Regions from separate parts of the Oxalicibacterium sp. genome, predicted to be linked through region 1. Evidence: predicted binding sites of a transcription regulator. Region 1 holds the regulator's gene; each other region holds the start of a gene.
What was found. The regulator LexA, encoded in region 1, represses DNA repair genes until DNA is damaged. The targets are predictions, from matches to a motif close to ACTGTATNNNNATACAGT.
Positions count from the first base shown of each region.

Region 2: the regulator LexA is predicted to act here: its motif matches at 2,239-2,256, upstream of imuA (translesion DNA synthesis-associated protein ImuA).
Region 3: the regulator LexA is predicted to act here: its motif matches at 2,701-2,718, upstream of recA (recombinase RecA).

Region 1 covers NZ_JBMQZD010000001.1:400,172-405,726, forward strand. Annotated here, with positions in the region: gene ACO1VH_RS02020 (replicative DNA helicase) at 1-1,286, opposite strand, end outside; gene rplI (50S ribosomal protein L9) at 1,387-1,839, opposite strand; gene rpsR (30S ribosomal protein S18) at 1,866-2,150, opposite strand; gene priB (primosomal replication protein N) at 2,166-2,459, opposite strand; gene rpsF (30S ribosomal protein S6) at 2,505-2,873, opposite strand; gene lexA (transcriptional repressor LexA) at 3,108-3,761, shown strand; gene ACO1VH_RS02050 (RNA methyltransferase) at 3,821-4,582, opposite strand; gene ACO1VH_RS02055 (inositol monophosphatase family protein) at 4,737-5,528, shown strand.
Region 2 covers NZ_JBMQZD010000004.1:509,709-515,263, forward strand. Annotated here, with positions in the region: gene ACO1VH_RS08845 (ABC transporter permease) at 1-689, shown strand, start outside; gene ACO1VH_RS08850 (energy-coupling factor ABC transporter ATP-binding protein) at 715-1,398, shown strand; gene imuA (translesion DNA synthesis-associated protein ImuA) at 1,436-2,185, opposite strand; gene ACO1VH_RS08860 (BON domain-containing protein) at 2,502-2,819, opposite strand; gene ACO1VH_RS08865 (SDR family NAD(P)-dependent oxidoreductase) at 3,201-3,989, shown strand; gene ACO1VH_RS08870 (PPC domain-containing DNA-binding protein) at 4,016-4,456, opposite strand; gene ACO1VH_RS08875 (DUF2970 domain-containing protein) at 4,619-4,798, opposite strand; gene hisC (histidinol-phosphate transaminase) at 4,946-5,555, opposite strand, start outside.
Region 3 covers NZ_JBMQZD010000003.1:33,064-38,618, reverse strand. Annotated here, with positions in the region: gene ACO1VH_RS05310 (sensor histidine kinase N-terminal domain-containing protein) at 1-1,207, opposite strand, end outside; gene ACO1VH_RS05305 (response regulator) at 1,215-1,901, opposite strand; gene ACO1VH_RS05300 (hypothetical protein) at 2,105-2,317, opposite strand; gene recA (recombinase RecA) at 2,780-3,883, shown strand; gene recX (recombination regulator RecX) at 3,996-4,451, shown strand; gene ACO1VH_RS05285 (histone deacetylase family protein) at 4,601-5,533, opposite strand.

The DNA of each region.
Region 1 (5,555 bases):
TGCTTGCCGATGATGATCTCGGCCGTGCCCTTATCGGGCGAATCGGGGTTGTAGACCTCGTCGCGATAGATGAACAGGATCACGTCGGCATCCTGCTCGATGGCGCCGGATTCGCGCAGATCGGACATCACGGGGCGTTTGTTCGGACGTTGTTCCAGCGAGCGGTTCAGCTGCGACAACGCAATCACCGGGCAATTCAGCTCTTTCGCCAGGCCCTTCAAGTTACGCGAGATTTCGGAAATTTCGGTTGCGCGGTTTTCGCCTGCCGAATTCGCCGCCATCAGCTGAAGGTAATCGATGATGATCAGGCCCAGCTTGCCGCACTGGCGTGACAGACGGCGCGCACGCGCGCGCAATTCCATCGAGTTCAGCGCCGGCGTTTCGTCGATGAACAATTGCGCATCGTTCATCTTCTGAATCGCATGCGTCAGGCGCGGCCAGTCCTCGTCATTCAGGCGGCCGGTGCGCAGGCGATGCTGATCGAGACGGCCGACCGAACCCAGCATACGCATCGCCAGCTGCGTGCCGCCCATCTCCATCGAAAACACGGCGACCGGCAGACCGCTGTCGATCGCGACGTTCTCGCCGATGTTGACCGAAAATGCCGTTTTACCCATCGACGGACGGCCGGCGACAATGACCAGATCGCCCGGCTGCAGGCCGGATGTCATGCGGTCGAGATCGGCGAAACCGGTCGGCACGCCGGTGATGTCGCTGGTGCTGTCGCGGTTGTAGAGTTCGTCGATGCGTTCGACGACCTGCGTCAGCAGCGGCTGGATTTCCTGGAAGCCTTGTGCGCCGCGCGCGCCCTCTTCCGCGATCGCGAAGATCTTGGATTCGGCCTCGTCCAGCATCTGCTTGACTTCCTTGCCCTGCGGATTGAAAGCGGCGCCGGAAATTTCGTCGGAAACGGTGATCAGCTTGCGCAGCACGGCGCGGTCGCGCACGATTTCGGCATAACGCCGGATGTTGGCTGCCGACGGTGTGTTCTGCGCCAGCGCGTTCAGGTAGGCGACGCCACCGACCTCGTCGGCCTTGCCGCTGTTGGTCAACGCTTCGAAAACGGTGATGACGTCGGCCGGACGCGAGCCGTTGATCAGCTTGGCGATGTGCTGGAAGATGATGCGGTGATCGTAGCGGTAGAAATCTTCCTGACTGACGAAATCCGCGATACGGTCCCATGCCGCATTGTCCAGCAGCAGACCGCCCAGAACCGATTGTTCCGATTCGATGGAGTGCGGCGGAACACGAAGGGAGTCGAGCTGCGGATCGGCTGGCGTATTCATGGCGCGCATTATACCTGCTGGCGACCGATGCTTAGAGGAAGCGGACAAGAAAAAAGCCGGGAAAACCCGGCTTTTTGTTGCATCGAATGCAGTGTTGCTTTTAGGCCTGTTCGCCGACCACGGAAATCGTGATATCGACGACAACGTCGGTGTGCAGCGCTACCGAAACCGGGTGCTCGCCGGTCATCTTCAGCGGGCCTTGCGGCATGCGGATGTTGGCTTTTTCGACGCCGAAACCTTGCTTGCCCAGCGCTTCCGCGATGTCGAAGTTAGTGACGGAACCGAACAGGCGGCCATCCACACCGGCTTTCTGGCCGATCTGGATCGATTGACCGGACAGCTTCTCGCCTTGCGCTTGTGCAGCAGCCAGTTTTTCTGCAGCGATCTTTTCCAGCTCGGCGCGCTTGACTTCGAACTCTGCCAGCGCAGCTGCCGTTGCACGGCGTGCCTTGCGTTGCGGGATCAGGAAGTTGCGTGCGTAACCGTCCTTGACTTTGACGACTTCGCCCAGGTTGCCGAGATTAACGACTTTTTCCAACAGAATGACTTGCATGTTTTTTCTCCTGATTCAGTCGTTGATTAGGCGTTGTGCAGATCGGTGTACGGCAGCAGCGCGAGGAAACGTGCGCGCTTGATCGCCGTATCCACTTGGCGCTGGTAGATTGCCTTGGTGCCGGTCAGGCGTGCCGGCATGATCTTGCCGTTTTCCTGAACGAAATCCTTCAGCGTGTCGATGTCTTTGTAATCGACCTGCTCGACGCCTGCAGCGGTGAAGCGGCAGAACTTCTTGCGTTTGAACAGCGGGTTCTGCTGTTTGCGTTTTTCTTTCAGTTTGTTCTTGTCGAATTTTTTACCGAATGCCATTTTTGGCTCCTGTATCTAAATGTGTTTTTCGAAATCTGTGAGATGGAAAACAAGGCTTTTGCCGTTGCGTCCCTTGCGTGCCAGAAAACCTGTGAATCTGAATGTCCCGCCCAGTTCGGCCTGGTTGAATCTGCCCGAAATCTCGCCCGCGGCAATCGCGGCAACTTCAAACTCGACCAACCTGGGGGTTCCCGCTTCAATTTGCTGCGAACTGTGCAGCAATCTTGCTTCCACTATCGGTACGCCTGCCGGCGTGTAACGCAGAATTTCGCGCTCGGCGATGGTGGCAACAAATTGAAACTGGTTCACGAAACGGCTTCAAAAACCTGATTCACACTCCCGGTACGCCAGGACTTAGGCAGCAGGCGCCTCGTTGCGATGGCTCTTGGCAGCGTCTTCCTTCTGCACGGCCTTCATCATCGGCGAAGGTGCGGTTTCGGCCTTCTTCATCTTCACGGTCAGATGACGCAGAACGGCATCGTTGAACTTGAAGCCGGTTTCGATTTCAGCCAGCGTTTCGCTGTCACATTCGATGTTCAGGCAGACGTAGTGTGCTTTCGCCAGTTTCTGGATCATGTAGGCCATTTGACGACGACCCCAGTCTTCCACGCGATGGATAACGCCGCCGCGTGCAGTGACGATACCCTTGTAGCGCTCGATCATTGCAGGCACTTGCTCGCTCTGATCGGGATGCACGATGAATACGATTTCATAGTGACGCATGTAAGCTCCTTATGGACTTGATTAAACGCCCACCCCGGCGTCAGACGAGTGTGGGAAGAGGAAAAGCCCGCAACTATACCGCGAATCCGGCGAAAATTCAATTCATTCAAGCATTTAGGGCCATGCCCACTGCCGTTTCGGCCACATGCGACGAGGCGCCTGGCACATGGCGCTTGCATTGATGCAAATACTGTATAAAATCCCATACTGTCTGCATTCACAGCACAAGCCGCCATGATCAAGCTTACCGCCCGCCAGGAACAAATCCTCAACCTGATTCGCGACGCGATCGAAAACACCGGTTTTCCGCCCACGCGCGCGGAAATCGCCGCCGAACTTGGTTTCCGTTCTGCCAACGCGGCGGAAGAACATCTGCAGGCACTGGCCCGCAAGGGCGCGATCGAAATCTCGCCCGGCACCTCGCGCGGCATCCGTTTGCGCGACAGCGGATCGAACGAACGCGAGGCGCCGTCGCAGATGGCACTGCCGCATCCTGCACTGATGCAGTTGAGCCTGCCGCTGGTCGGCCGCGTCGCCGCCGGTTCCCCCATTCTGGCGCAGGAACACGTGGAACAGACGTACAACGTCGATCCGTCGATGTTCCCGGTCAAGCCGGACTACCTGCTGAAAGTGCGCGGCATGTCGATGCGCGACGTCGGCATCCTGGATGGCGACCTGCTGGCAGTGAAGAAAACCGATCAGGCGCGCAACGGCCAGATCGTGGTCGCCCGCATCGGCGACGACGTAACGGTCAAGCGCTATCGCAAGACCGGTTCGGCGATCGAACTGCTGCCGGAAAATCCGGACTTCAAGGTCATTCGTGTCGGCGATGGCGACGATTTCGCACTGGAAGGATTGGCGGTGGGTCTGGTGCGCTCCTGGCACTAAATCGCCGAAGCATTCGCTGAAATCTTCGTTGGCGCAGCCACCGATACGCTGCGCCAGCATCAATCCAGCCGGCGCCGCCTTTCGATGATCTGGCGCGCAATGCCGCGCAGGATGTTGACCTCTTCCGTCTCCAGCTGCGTACGCGCGAACAGGCGTTTCAGGCGCGGCATCAGTTTCTTCGGATTCTGCGGATCGAGGAAGTCGATCTCCATCAGTGCCTGCTCCAGATGCGCAAACATGCCTTCGACCTGCTCTGCGCTCGCCGGCTCACCCTGGAAGCCGATACCGGCTTCCGTCAGATTCTCTCCCGATGCAGCCATGCGGCATTCGTAAGCCAGCAATTGCACCGCCTGTGCCAGATTCAACGAAGCGTATTCAGGGTTGGCCGGAATGTTGATCAGCGCATTGCACTTCTCGACGATTTCGTTCGGCAGACCGTAGCGCTCGTTACCGAACACCAGCGCCACCGGCGCCTCGATAGCCGACATCGTTGCAGATGCCGTACGAGGCGACAGGATGGGGGGCGAATATTCGCGCAGCCGCGCCGATAGCGCCGCAGCAAAATGCACCCCCTGCAAGGCCTCGTCGATCGACGTAACGACGCGCGCGGCATTCAGCACATCCAGCGCACCGCTGGCAAAGGCAATGGCTTCCTCGTTTTGTGCAAATGCCATGTCGCGCGGATTGACCAGCACCATCTCGGCAAATCCCATCGTCTTCATCGCGCGCGCGGCGGCGCCGATATTGCCCGGATGGCTGGTTTCCACCAGCACGAAGCGCAGGCGTTTGAAAAGAGGCGTGTCGGTTTGCGGCTGGTTCATTTAAAATAGCGGCATTGCGCGGCAATCCGGCTGGAACGATGGCCTTGTGCGATTTTTCGCACACTCGACCAGCCCTTTATGCCGCATCGCTCATTAATTCGAATCGGGTAGCGCGTTCGTACAGGCGAAGCGCCGCCATTTTAACGGAATCCCTATGCACCCCATGCTCAATACGGCGGTTAAGGCCGCGCGTCGCGCCGCCGCCGTCATCAACCGCGCCTCCTTCGACCTGGATCGCGTGAAGGTCACCGACAAGGGACACAACGACTTCGTCACCGAAGTCGATCGCGCCGCCGAACAGGCGATTGTCGAGATTCTGTTGAACGCGTACCCCGATCATGCCGTGCTCGCCGAAGAATCCGGCGCATCGGCCAACCTGCACGACGAATCCGAAAATGTCTGGATCATCGATCCGCTCGACGGCACCACCAACTTCATCCACGGCTTTCCGCAATACTGCGTATCGATCGCACTGCAACAGAAAGGCCAGATCACGCAGGCCGTCGTCTACGATCCGACACGCAACGACCTCTTCACCGCAAGCAAGGGCGGCGGTGCCTTCCTGAACGAGAAGCGCATCCGCGTCTCCAAGCGCGACAAACTGTCCGAAGCATTGCTCGGCACCGGCTTCCCGTTCCGCGACATGCGTCGCCTCGACGAATACATCGAGATGTTCAAGGCCATCATCAAGAATTCCGCCGGCCTGCGCCGCCCCGGTTCGGCTGCACTGGATCTGGCCTACGTGGCGGCCGGCCGTTTCGACGGCTTCTTCGAAAAAGGCCTGAAGCCGTGGGACATCGCCGCAGGTTCGCTGCTGGTTACCGAAGCGGGCGGTATCATGGGCGATTTCACCGGCGAATCCGACTATCTGTACAAGGGCGACATCATTGCCGGTTCGCCAAAAATCTTCGCGCAGATGGTTTCCCTGCTCGCTCCATACAAATAAACATCGCAAATAGCGGCGCTGCGCAGG
Region 2 (5,555 bases), on a different contig from region 1:
CTACCCGCGATGCGTTCGGCCTGCTGTTCTCCGGCGATCCGGTGCTCTGGAAAATCATCTGGATATCGCTGAAGACCTCCCTGGTCGGCTTGCTGGTCGCCACGCCGATCGCCGTGCTGATCGGCTACCTGATCGCCACGCGTGAATTCATCGGCCGCCGCATCGTCATCTGGATTGCGCAGGCGACGCTGTCGCTGCCGACGGTGCTGGTCGGTCTGCTGCTTTATCTGGTGTTGTCGCGCCAGGGACCAATGGGCCCGATGCAATGGCTGTTTACGCAAACCGGCATCATATTCGGCCAGATATTGATCGTGCTGCCGGTGCTGGTCGCGTTTACGCTGTCGGCGGTGCAGGCTGCCGATCCGCGGCTGGCGGAGACGGCCATCGTGCATGGCGCATCCCCGTGGCGTGTGATGCTTACGGTCTTGCATGAAGTACGTTTCGGCGTGATGGCGGCGGTCATCAACGGCTTCGGCCGGGTGATTTCGGAAGTCGGCTGCGCCATGATGGTCGGCGGGAATATCGCAGGCGAGACGCGCACGATCACGACTGCGATTGCGCTGGAAACCAGCAAGGGCGAGTTTGCGCAAGGCATTGCGCTCGGGATCGTGCTGATCGCAATCGCGCTGCTGATCAATGCGGGAATGCTGTTGCTTCAGGGCGATACGCGTCCTGCAAGAAACGCCTGATAAGGAATGCCTGATGGAGACATCGATGGAACTGTTCGGAATCCGGCATCTGCAGAAGAATTTTCACCGGCGGCGCCTGCTCGACATCGAAAACCTGTCGATCATGGCGTCGCGCGCCTATGTGCTGACGGGCGTGAACGGCTCAGGCAAGAGCACGCTGATGCGCATCCTGGCCGGTCTGGAGTCGGCCGATGTGGCCGATGTGTGTTTCATGGGGCAGTCGGTCAGCTTGTCGCCCTATCCGCGCGCGATGCGCGACGATGTTCTTTACGTGCATCAGCATCCGGTGATGTTTTCGACCAGTGTTGCCGACAATATCGGCTATGGACTCGCTGCGCGCGGCGTGCCGAAGAAGATCATCAAGGAAAAGGTCGAGGAAGCGATTGTCTGGGCCGGCATCACGCATCTTCGCAACAGCGTGCCGAACTACCTGTCAGGCGGTGAAAAGCAGCGCGTGGCGCTGGCGCGCGCGCGCGTGCTGTCGCCGAAGCTGCTGCTGCTGGACGAGCCGACCGCCAACCTCGATGGCGCCGCGCGTGAGCAGGTGATTTCGCTGATCCCCGCACTGGTCGCCGAAGGACACAGCATCATCATGGCCTGCCATGATCGCGACCTGATTGCGCTGCCCGGCGTACAGCGTCTGAAGATCCGCGATGGCCGCATGGAAGTCAGGCAGATCAATCTTCCCTTGCAGGGCAATCCCGATTAAACAGCCTGGCGGTTCAACGACTCGGCGACCTAGCGGCTCAGACGGATAAGGGCGTTTGAATCCCGCGCAGCGGCCGTAACGGGCGTACCACGGACATCAGCGGTTTGGCCGTTGCGCTTGCCATCGTTGCTGGCGTGCGCGTCGGCAGCGATCTCGCCATGATTTCCGGCAACGACAGCGGCAGGATCATCGGATCGAGATGCACCGGACCACGCCGCTTGATGATCTCGACCGACATCCGGCCTGCCGGCATCGGCTGGCAGAGCAGGCGCAGCGGTGCGGGAGAAGGCTGATTCTGTGCCGGCAGCGGACGAAACAGGAAAGTCGGTCCGTCGAAGCAGGCAGCGGCTTGCTGCAGGCGACGCAGATGGTCGTCACGCGCTTCCGGCAGCCAGCACAGCAGCCCACCTGCATTCTTCGTCTTCAGCAATTGTTCTACCGAAGCGAGCCGATCGGCAGGTTGCTCTGCCTCGATGGACAGGATGTGTCTGCTGTCGATGCCCAGTTCATGCAGCGCTGCCGCGAACGGGATATAGGAGGGTGCCAGTACCACCAATTTCTTGCCTGCATGAACGATGCGTATCAGTGCTGGTGCCAGCAGGCGCAGTTCACCGCTGTCAGGATGGGCGAGCAGTAGTTCGGTCATCGTACCGGTCGGCCAGCCGCCGTTAGGGAGACTGCGGTCCAGCGAAGGATGGCCGGAGCCGATGGAAGCGGAACGGGACGACAACGGCGTCGACGATGCGCCCAATGAGCTAAACGGGATAGCGGACGGGACTGCAGCCATGGGACCTCCTGAGTGGTTGACGAAGTGCGGCAGCGCCGCGACAACGCAAATATACTGTATGTTTATACAGTATTGGAAGAGGCTGCATGATGGATGTGGCAATTTTGCCGCATTTCGCTCTGAAGGCCCGTCCGGCGTTCGCTAGACGATAGGCAAGCTATACAGCTCCAGGGAAGGAAGAGCGCGGGAGCGCAAGAATGCGGATAAGGGCGTGAATGCGAGCCATTCTCCCAAGAGAAACAGCCCTGTCATGGCACAAGGCCGACGGGGCTGTTTCTTTCTGATGGCTTCTTATGAAGCCGTTCTGCAAAGCCGGTTATTTGGACGGCTTGATCTGCAGATTGTTTTTGACGTCTTTCACGCCTTCGACGCTTTTTGCCGACTGAACGGCAGCAGCGGCCTGGTCGCGATTGTCGACGAAGCCGGCCAGCGATACGACGCCGCGATAGGTGTCGACGTTAATGGCAGCCGCCTTGCTGATGCCCTGATTCTGGGCGATCTCGTTCTTGACCTTGCTGGTCAGTGTCGCATCGTCGAAGGTCTGTCCGGTACTGCGCGAGGTCGCGGTAGATGAGCATGCAGCGGTAAAGGCAGCAAAGGTCAGCGTCAGCAGGATGGTCATCAGTTTTTTCATGGCGTTACTCCTTGTTTTTGGAATGAAGAAGGATTGCCGCACGGTATGCAATGCATGCCGGAACAGATGCGGCAACGCGATGGCTTCCGATATGTATGAGGCATTTACCGTGCCAGTCATCGTGTTTTCATCTGAAAGCCTTGTACTGCAATGCTTTGCGGCCTGAAACGAGATTTCTTCAGGCCGTTTTTCGGGGATGAATAGAGAGAAAAGAAGCGAACGCGCCGGTATTTTTTACAAACGCATGACGCCGTCGTTTCAAGACCTGCGGCATCGTTGTCGTCGATGTCCTACACTGCGTGCAGGAACGCACGAAGCTGTCGTTGTCCGCGTGCAGTGCTCCCTGCCTCATGCTTCCAATTTCATCACTGGAGAACATTCATGGATCTGCATCTGAAGAACAAGCTCGCTCTGGTATCAGGATCGACGAAGGGAATCGGTTATGCGATTGCGGCAGGACTGGCGCGTGAAGGTGCGCGCGTGATCATCAATGGGCGCACCTCGCAATCGGTTGATCAGGCACTGGCGGCATTGCGCAAGGAAGTACCCGATGCGCAAGTGGAAGGTTACGCGGGCGACCTATCGGATGCTGCGCGGATCGACGAACTGGTGCGGCGTCATCCGGCTGTGGACGTGCTGGTCAACAATCTCGGCATTTTCGACCCCAAGCCGTTCGAAGAAATTCCGGATGAAGACTGGCAGCGCTTCTTCGATGTCAACGTGATGTCGGGCGTGCGTCTGTCGCGCGCCTATCTGCCGCGCATGAAGACGCGCGACTGGGGACGCATCGTTTTCATCAGCAGCGAAAGCGGCGTGCAGATTCCGGTCGAGATGATCCATTACGGCGTGACGAAGACTGCGCAGATCAGTCTCGCGCGCGGCCTGGCGGAAAGCTGTGCGGGCACCGGCGTGACTGTCAATTCGGTGCTGCCGGGACCGACGAAATCGGAAGGCGTATCCGACTTCGTGCACAAACTGTCCGGCGACAAGCCGTTCGATGTCATCGAAAAGGAGTTCTTCCAGACGGTACGGCCGACCTCGTTGCTGAAGCGCTTCACGACGACCGAAGAAGTCGCGAACATGGTGGTCTACGTCTGTTCGGAAGCCTCTTCGGCTACCAACGGTGCAGCGCTGCGTGTGGATGGCGGTGTGGTGCGCTCGGCATTCTGATGCATGCGCCGGCCTGCCGGCAATGTTCATTCCCTGTCTACATTGATCAGCGCCAGGCCACTTTCCGCATCGTAGCTGCGCTTGAGCCAGCCTGGCGATTCCGTCAGCAGGATTTCCAGTGTGGGGCGCACGTAGGCCGCCAGCAGATGGCCGCCGTGCGCGCTGCCGTCACGCATGCCGACGACGACGTGCGCATGAATTTTCGGTTCGCCATCCTGCAGCGCGATATCGCCGATCAGCGACAGCACCTCGACCTGCTCGTTAATCGGGATGTTTTCGTAATCCTTGCTTTCCCAGTTGAAATAACCGAGCGTGGCACTGCTGAAGGCGCCGATCGCCGTAAAGCGGCTGGCATCCAGCTTGTTTTCCCGTGCGAAACGCTGCAACTGTGAAACGGCTTCCTCGCCGCTTTCCAGTATCAGTGCGTAGGTTTTCTCTGAACCGTCATTGATGAGCTTGGCGCGCATGGCAATCCTTTCCTGTCCGTGATGGAGATTCGAGAGAATTGTCCGGCTTTCGTTCCTGCCATTGAGCAGGATCATTGCGCAGGATTCATGCAGGTGGCGAAGCCGCCTGATGAATCGGGAAGAGGCAGTCCGAGGATTGCTGCCGCCGCGATGCCTAGTTTCTTATTTGAGCGCGAACGAAACGGCCAGCAGCAGAAGGGCGATGAAGAGAGCAACGCCGACCAGCGCCGCCACGATCACGTAGACCGGATTCAACCCGGTTACGTCGCGCTCGTAATCGGAACGGCGGCGCAGTCCGATGAAGGACCAGAACACCGCGCCCAGCGTTTCGAAGAAGGACATCTTCCGGGCGGGCGCTTCTTTCGATTGTTCGTCGTCTCCGTGCATCGCATCCTCGCTGGTTGTGATGTTGCGATTATAGCGATGGCGTGTGGACTGCCATCGTTTTCATCAAGACGCGGTTATCGTCGCATCCAATGGTCGAGCTGATCAGAAGCGTGACGTCAGCATTTCCAGGGTTTGCACCAGCAGTCTGCATTCGTCCGGATTGCCGATGCTGATGCGCAGATACTGGTCGATGCGCGGATGCTTGAAATGCCGCACGATGATCGCACGGTCGCGCAGTCCGGCAGCCAGTTGCTCTGCCGGAATCGTCGGGTGGCGCGCGAAAATGAAATTCGTGCAGGACGGCAGTACCGTAAAGCCGAGCTGCTGCAGCTCCTGTGCCATCTGTTCGCGGCTGTCGATGATGGCTTGCACCTTTTCACGGAAATACGCATCGTCACCGTAGCTGGCGACGGCTCCGGCCACCGCAAGACGATCCATCGGATAGGAATTGAAGCTGTTCTTCACGCGCTCCATGCCTTCGATCAGGGTGGCATTGCCCATCGCAAAACCGACGCGCAGGCCGGCCAGCGAGCGTGACTTCGAGAATGTGCGCACGACCAGCAGGTTCGAATATTTGCGGATCAGCGGCAGCGCGGTCTCGCCGCCGAAATCGACATAGGCTTCGTCGACGACGACCACGGCATTCGGTTGCGCGATCAGCAGTTCCTCGATCTTCGACAGCGGCAGCGGGATACCGGTCGGGGCGTTCGGA
Region 3 (5,555 bases), on a different contig from region 1:
AGTTCAGCGCGTTGTCGATCAGATTGTTCAGCAATTCTCGCAGCATCGTGCGGTCGCCGTTGACGACGATCGCTTCGGATGGGCCTTCGTAGCCGAGATCGATACGCCGCGCGAAAGAGGCCTGTATCCAGTCCTGTACGGTTTCGCGCGCCAGCTCCGCCAGGTCGAGCGGCAACTTCGGTTGTCGTTGTTGCGCTTGCGGACCCTGGTTTTCCACGCGCGCCAGCGCCAGCAGCTGGTTGATCATGCGGGTGGCGGAGCGCGAGCTTTTCGCCAGCTGCTCCAGCGATTTGTGGATTTCGACCTGATCGTCCTGGCGCAGCGCCAGTTCGGACTGCATGCGCATGCCGGCCAGCGGCGTCTTCATCTGGTGCGCGGCATCGGCGATGAAACGCTTCTGCATGCGGATGCTGTGCGACAGCCGCGCCAGCAGTTCGTTGAAGGAGCCGACCAGCGGCAGGATTTCCTCCGGCACGTGGCCGGAATCGATGGGGCTCAGGTCGTCAGGCCGGCGTTCGTGAATACGCTGCTGCAGTTCCGCCAGCGGCCGCAGACCGCGCGTCAGCGCGAACCAGACGAGGATCAGCGCCACCGGCAGGATGATGAATTCCGGCACGATCACGCCCTTGATGATCTGATTAACCAGTTGCGAACGCTTGTCCAGCGTCTCGCCGACCTGCACCAGCGCCAGTCGCGGCTCCAGGCTCAACTGCGGTTCGACGCGTGTCTTGTGCAGATCGACATAGGTGTAGGCGATGCGCACTTCAGTATTGCGGATGAAGTCGTTGCGGAATTGAGTGGACCACGGCGGCGGCGTTTCGGCGTCTTTCGGCAGCGGCATTTCCGGATCACCGTCGACCACGGCGCTGTGCGCATCGCGAATCTGGAAATAGACGTTGTCGATATCGTCGGCGTGCAGGATGTCGCGTGCCGAGCTGCTCAGGCGCGTGATGACGCGGCCGTCCTGTTCCTTGATCTGCTGGGCGACGGCGGTCAGCTTGTCTTCCAGCGCGCGGTCGAACGGCTCGTTGGCGATCGAGCGGGCGACGACGTAGGTGATGGCGATGCTGAGCGGCCACAGTAACAGCAGCGGTACCAGCATCCAGTCGAGGATTTCGCCGAACAGCGAGCGCTGCGTGCGGCCGCGGGACGATGCCGATGATGCGTCTGCATCAGCTGTCGTCGCCTCCGTGCGGGTTTCTGGCATGGGCGGATCAGGCCGGCGGTGCGGGTTCGGAGAATTTTTCGAGGCAATAGCCGAGGCCGCGCACGGTGGCGATGCGCAGCCCGCCGACTTCGATCTTCTTGCGCAGGCGATGCACGTAAACCTCGATGGCGTTGTTGCTGACTTCTTCGCTCCATTCGCACAGGTGGTCGACCAGCTGTTCCTTGGATACCAGACGGCCGCTGCGTTGCAGCAGCACTTCCAGCAGACCGAGTTCGCGCGCTGACAGATCCAGCATCTGATCGTTGATATAGGCGATGCGGCCGACCTGATCATAGGACAGCGGGCCGTGACGGATCACCGTCGGTCCGCCGCCGGCGCCGCGTCGCGTCAGGGCGCGCACGCGCGCTTCCAGTTCGGAAAGGTCGAACGGCTTGGCCATGAAATCGTCGGCGCCCAGATCGAGGCCGCGCACGCGCTGCTCGATCGAATCGGCAGCGGTCAGGATCAGCACCGGCAAGTGCGAATTGCGGGCGCGCAGGCGTTGCAGCACTTCCAGCCCCGACAGTTTCGGCAGACCCAGATCGAGGATCAGCAGGTCGAAATCCTGCGTGGACAATACCGAATCGGCTTCCAGTCCGTTCTTGACGCAATCGGTGGCATAGCCGGACTGACGCAGGGAACGGGTCAGTCCATCGGCCAGAACGGCATCGTCTTCGGCAAGCAGGATTCGCATGGAGAGGGTGAGGAAAATGTTGCGTTGTAGTCTATTGGGTTTCGACAGGGGCGGCAACCGCGGGACGGCAGTCGTCCTTTTTCGGCAATGAAGGGCCGACAGCCGTCTACTGGCGCGACAGGTCGGCGTCATCTAGCACGCGAGGCAGCTAAACGAGCGAGCCAACAGTAATGAAGACGTGGTCCGCCGTGCGACGAACAGCCTCAGGGCTTTTTCGGATCCAGCACTTTTACCGTGCGCCAGCGAAAGTTGTCGTTATCCGCAGGTATCCATTGTCTGCACCAGAGATTGATGCATTCCTGCCCTTCGGTTCCCGGCGCGACCGCAAGGAAACTTTCCTCGTCGTAGTGCTGCACTTCAGATCGTTGCCAGGTCTGGCAGAACTTGCAGCGGATTTCTCCAAAACCCTTCTTCATCGCGTCGTCCGGCTATTACTGAAATGAACAAAATTGTCTGATATGCATAGTGCTATGTCCACTATGCATCGATCAGGATAAACGAGGCTATACCTCGTATTTCCCTAAATGGAATAACAGTACTACATCCAATTCACCGAAGAATCTCTGAATCATTTGATACGAAAACTAACGATTTTCAATCATCAGATGTCAGGTTGCAGTGAGCAACGTGGGAATTTGCTTCCATATGGTTACTGCATATTGGATGGAAAGAAGTGGCGGGTAGTAAAGGGACTCAACGATAGGTCGACGGAAATCGATAACGACCCCAGATAGTTCTTATGAGAAATATATTTATTCTTCCGAATTTGCCGAATCGTCAAAAGACGCTTGCACAAAGCACTGTTTTTTTATACAGTGCCGTCTGTGGCCCCGAACATCGTGTAGCCGACCACTCCAACTTACTGCCGAAAGACTTTCATGGACGACAAGAAACTCGCACAGAACGCTGAAAAGAGCAAAGCCCTGGCCGCCGCGCTGGCGCAAATCGAAAAGCAATTCGGTAAAGGCTCGGTCATGCGCATGGAAGATGGCGCCGTGGTCGAGGAGGTACAGGTCGTATCTACCGGTTCGCTGGGTCTGGATATCGCACTGGGCGTGGGCGGCCTGCCGCGCGGCCGTATCGTCGAGATCTACGGCCCGGAATCGTCCGGCAAGACCACGTTGACGCTGCAGACCATCGCCCAGATGCAGAAGCTCGGCGGCACCTGCGCCTTCATCGACGCCGAGCATGCGCTGGATGCCACCTACGCCAAGAAGCTCGGCATCAACATGTCCGACCTGCTGGGCTCGCAGCCGGATACCGGCGAACAGGCGCTGGAAATCTGCGACGCGCTGGTACGCTCCGGCGGTATCGATCTGGTAGTCATCGACTCGGTCGCCGCGCTGACGCCGAAGGCCGAAATCGAAGGCGACATGGGCGATTCGCTGCCGGGTCTGCAGGCACGACTGATGTCGCAGGCGCTGCGCAAGCTGACCGCCAGCATCAATCGCACCAACACGCTGGTCATCTTTATCAACCAGATCCGCATGAAGATCGGCGTCATGTTCGGCAATCCGGAAACCACGACCGGCGGTAACGCATTGAAATTCTACGCATCCGTCCGTCTCGATATTCGCCGTACCGGTTCCATCAAATCCGGCGACGAGGTGATTGGCAACGAAACCCGAGTCAAGGTCGTCAAGAACAAGATCGCGCCGCCGTTCCGTGAAGCGCATTTCGACATCCTGTACGGAGAAGGCACGTCGCGCGAAGGCGAGATTCTCGATCTGGGCGCCGACAACAAGGTCGTCGAGAAATCCGGCGCCTGGTACAGCTATGGCAGCGACCGTATCGGCCAGGGCAAGGACAATGCGCGCAATTATCTGAAGGAGCATCCGGAACTGGCGCGCGAAATCGAGAACAAGGTGCGCGCTTCGCTCGGCGTGCCTGAACTGCCTGCCGTCAAATCCGACAAGTCCGATGAAGCGCCGGTGAAAAAAGCCGTCGCTGCGAAGGAAAAGGAACTGAAGGAAGTCGAGTAAGACAGGTGTGGCGTTCGGCTGACGATATTGCCGTCGGCCGAATCGTTCGTACCGAGCCGACTTATTCCGCTGCCGATCTTTCTCCCAGCTTCTTCAAGCGCCCGCGTTTTCCATGGCTAAACTACAAATCAGCCTGAAAGCCCGGGCGCTTCGTTATCTGTCGGCACGCGAACACAGCAGGCTGGAATTAGGGCGCAAGCTGGCGCGCTATGCGCAGGAAGGCGATGACGTCGAAGCGCTGCTGGATGCGTTGGAAGCGGCTAAGCTGTTGTCGCAGGAACGTTTTTCCGAATCGCTGGTACGCCGTCGCGCAACGCGTTTCGGCAACAGCCGCATTCTTTCCGAACTCAAGAGCCACGGCATTGCCGTCGATGCGGTAGCCGGCATCAAGGCCGATCTGGAACAGGACGAATCCGCGCGCGCGCGCGAAGTGTGGAAACGAAAGTTCGGTACCTTGCCGCAAAATGCCGATGAGCGTGCGAAGCAGATGCGATTTTTGATGCAGCGCGGGTTTTCCAGCCGGGCGATCCGGGATGCGTTGCGAGGAGACGTCGACGATGACGAGTGATCGTAGGCTGGCACGATGAATGCAGGGAAAAACTGAAAGCTTGAACAGGATTTAAAAAGATTGAAAAGAAAAGGGCGAGGAATTCCTCGCCCTTTTTCTTTTCTTTATGGATGCCGCCTGTTTGTACGAAGCGGCGTTTGTTTTTCGTCTCAGTGATTCATCAACGCCTTCACATGCACGGCCGTGCTGGAAGCCAGGCCTTCGAGGCTGTAGCCGCCTTCCAGAATGGAAACGATACGGCCATCGCACACTTCGTCGGCAATCTTCATCAGTTCGCGCGTGATCCAGTGGTAATCGTCATCCTGCAGATTCAGGCCGGCCAGCGGGTCCAGATGGTGCGCATCGAAGCCGGCCGAGATGATGATCAGCTCCGGCTTGAAGGCACGGATCGCCGGTAGCATTTCGGCAGCGATGCGTTCGCGGAACATCGCGGAATCGCAGCCACGCGGCAGCGGCACGTTGACGATGTTGTGCGCGGTGCCGGTCTCGTTCTTGGAACCGGTGCCCGGATAGAAGGGCGACTGGTGGCTGGAGGCGTAGAACAGCTCCGGCCGATCGTAGAAGGCGGCCTGCGTGCCGTTGCCGTGATGGACGTCGAAATCGACGACGGCCACGCGGTCCAGCTTGTGCACTTCGTGCGCGTAGGCAGCAGCGATTGCGGCCTGGTTGTAGATGCAGAAGCCCATCGCGCGGTTCGGTTCGGCATGGTGGCCGCAGGGGCGGGTTGCGCAGAAGACGTTATGCGCCTGCTTGTCCAGCACCGCGTCGACGCCCGCGCAGGCCGCGCCCACGCAGCGCATCACGGCCTCCAGCGAACCCGGCGACATCACCGTGTCGCCGCCGTCCAGCGGCATGGTGCCGCGCACCGGCGATGCGTCTTCGACGTCATCGACGAAATCCTCGGTATGGATCAGCAGCACCTGTTCGCGTGTGCCCATCGGCGCGTCGCGCCATTCGGCCGCTGCAAACTCCGGCGTGCGCAAGGCCTTGACGACGGCTTTCAGGCGTTCCGGCGATTCGGGATGGCCGGAGCCGGGCTTGTGGTCCAGGCAGGCTTCATGGGTATAGATGAGTGTCGTCATAATTGTTATCGACGCGGCGCGG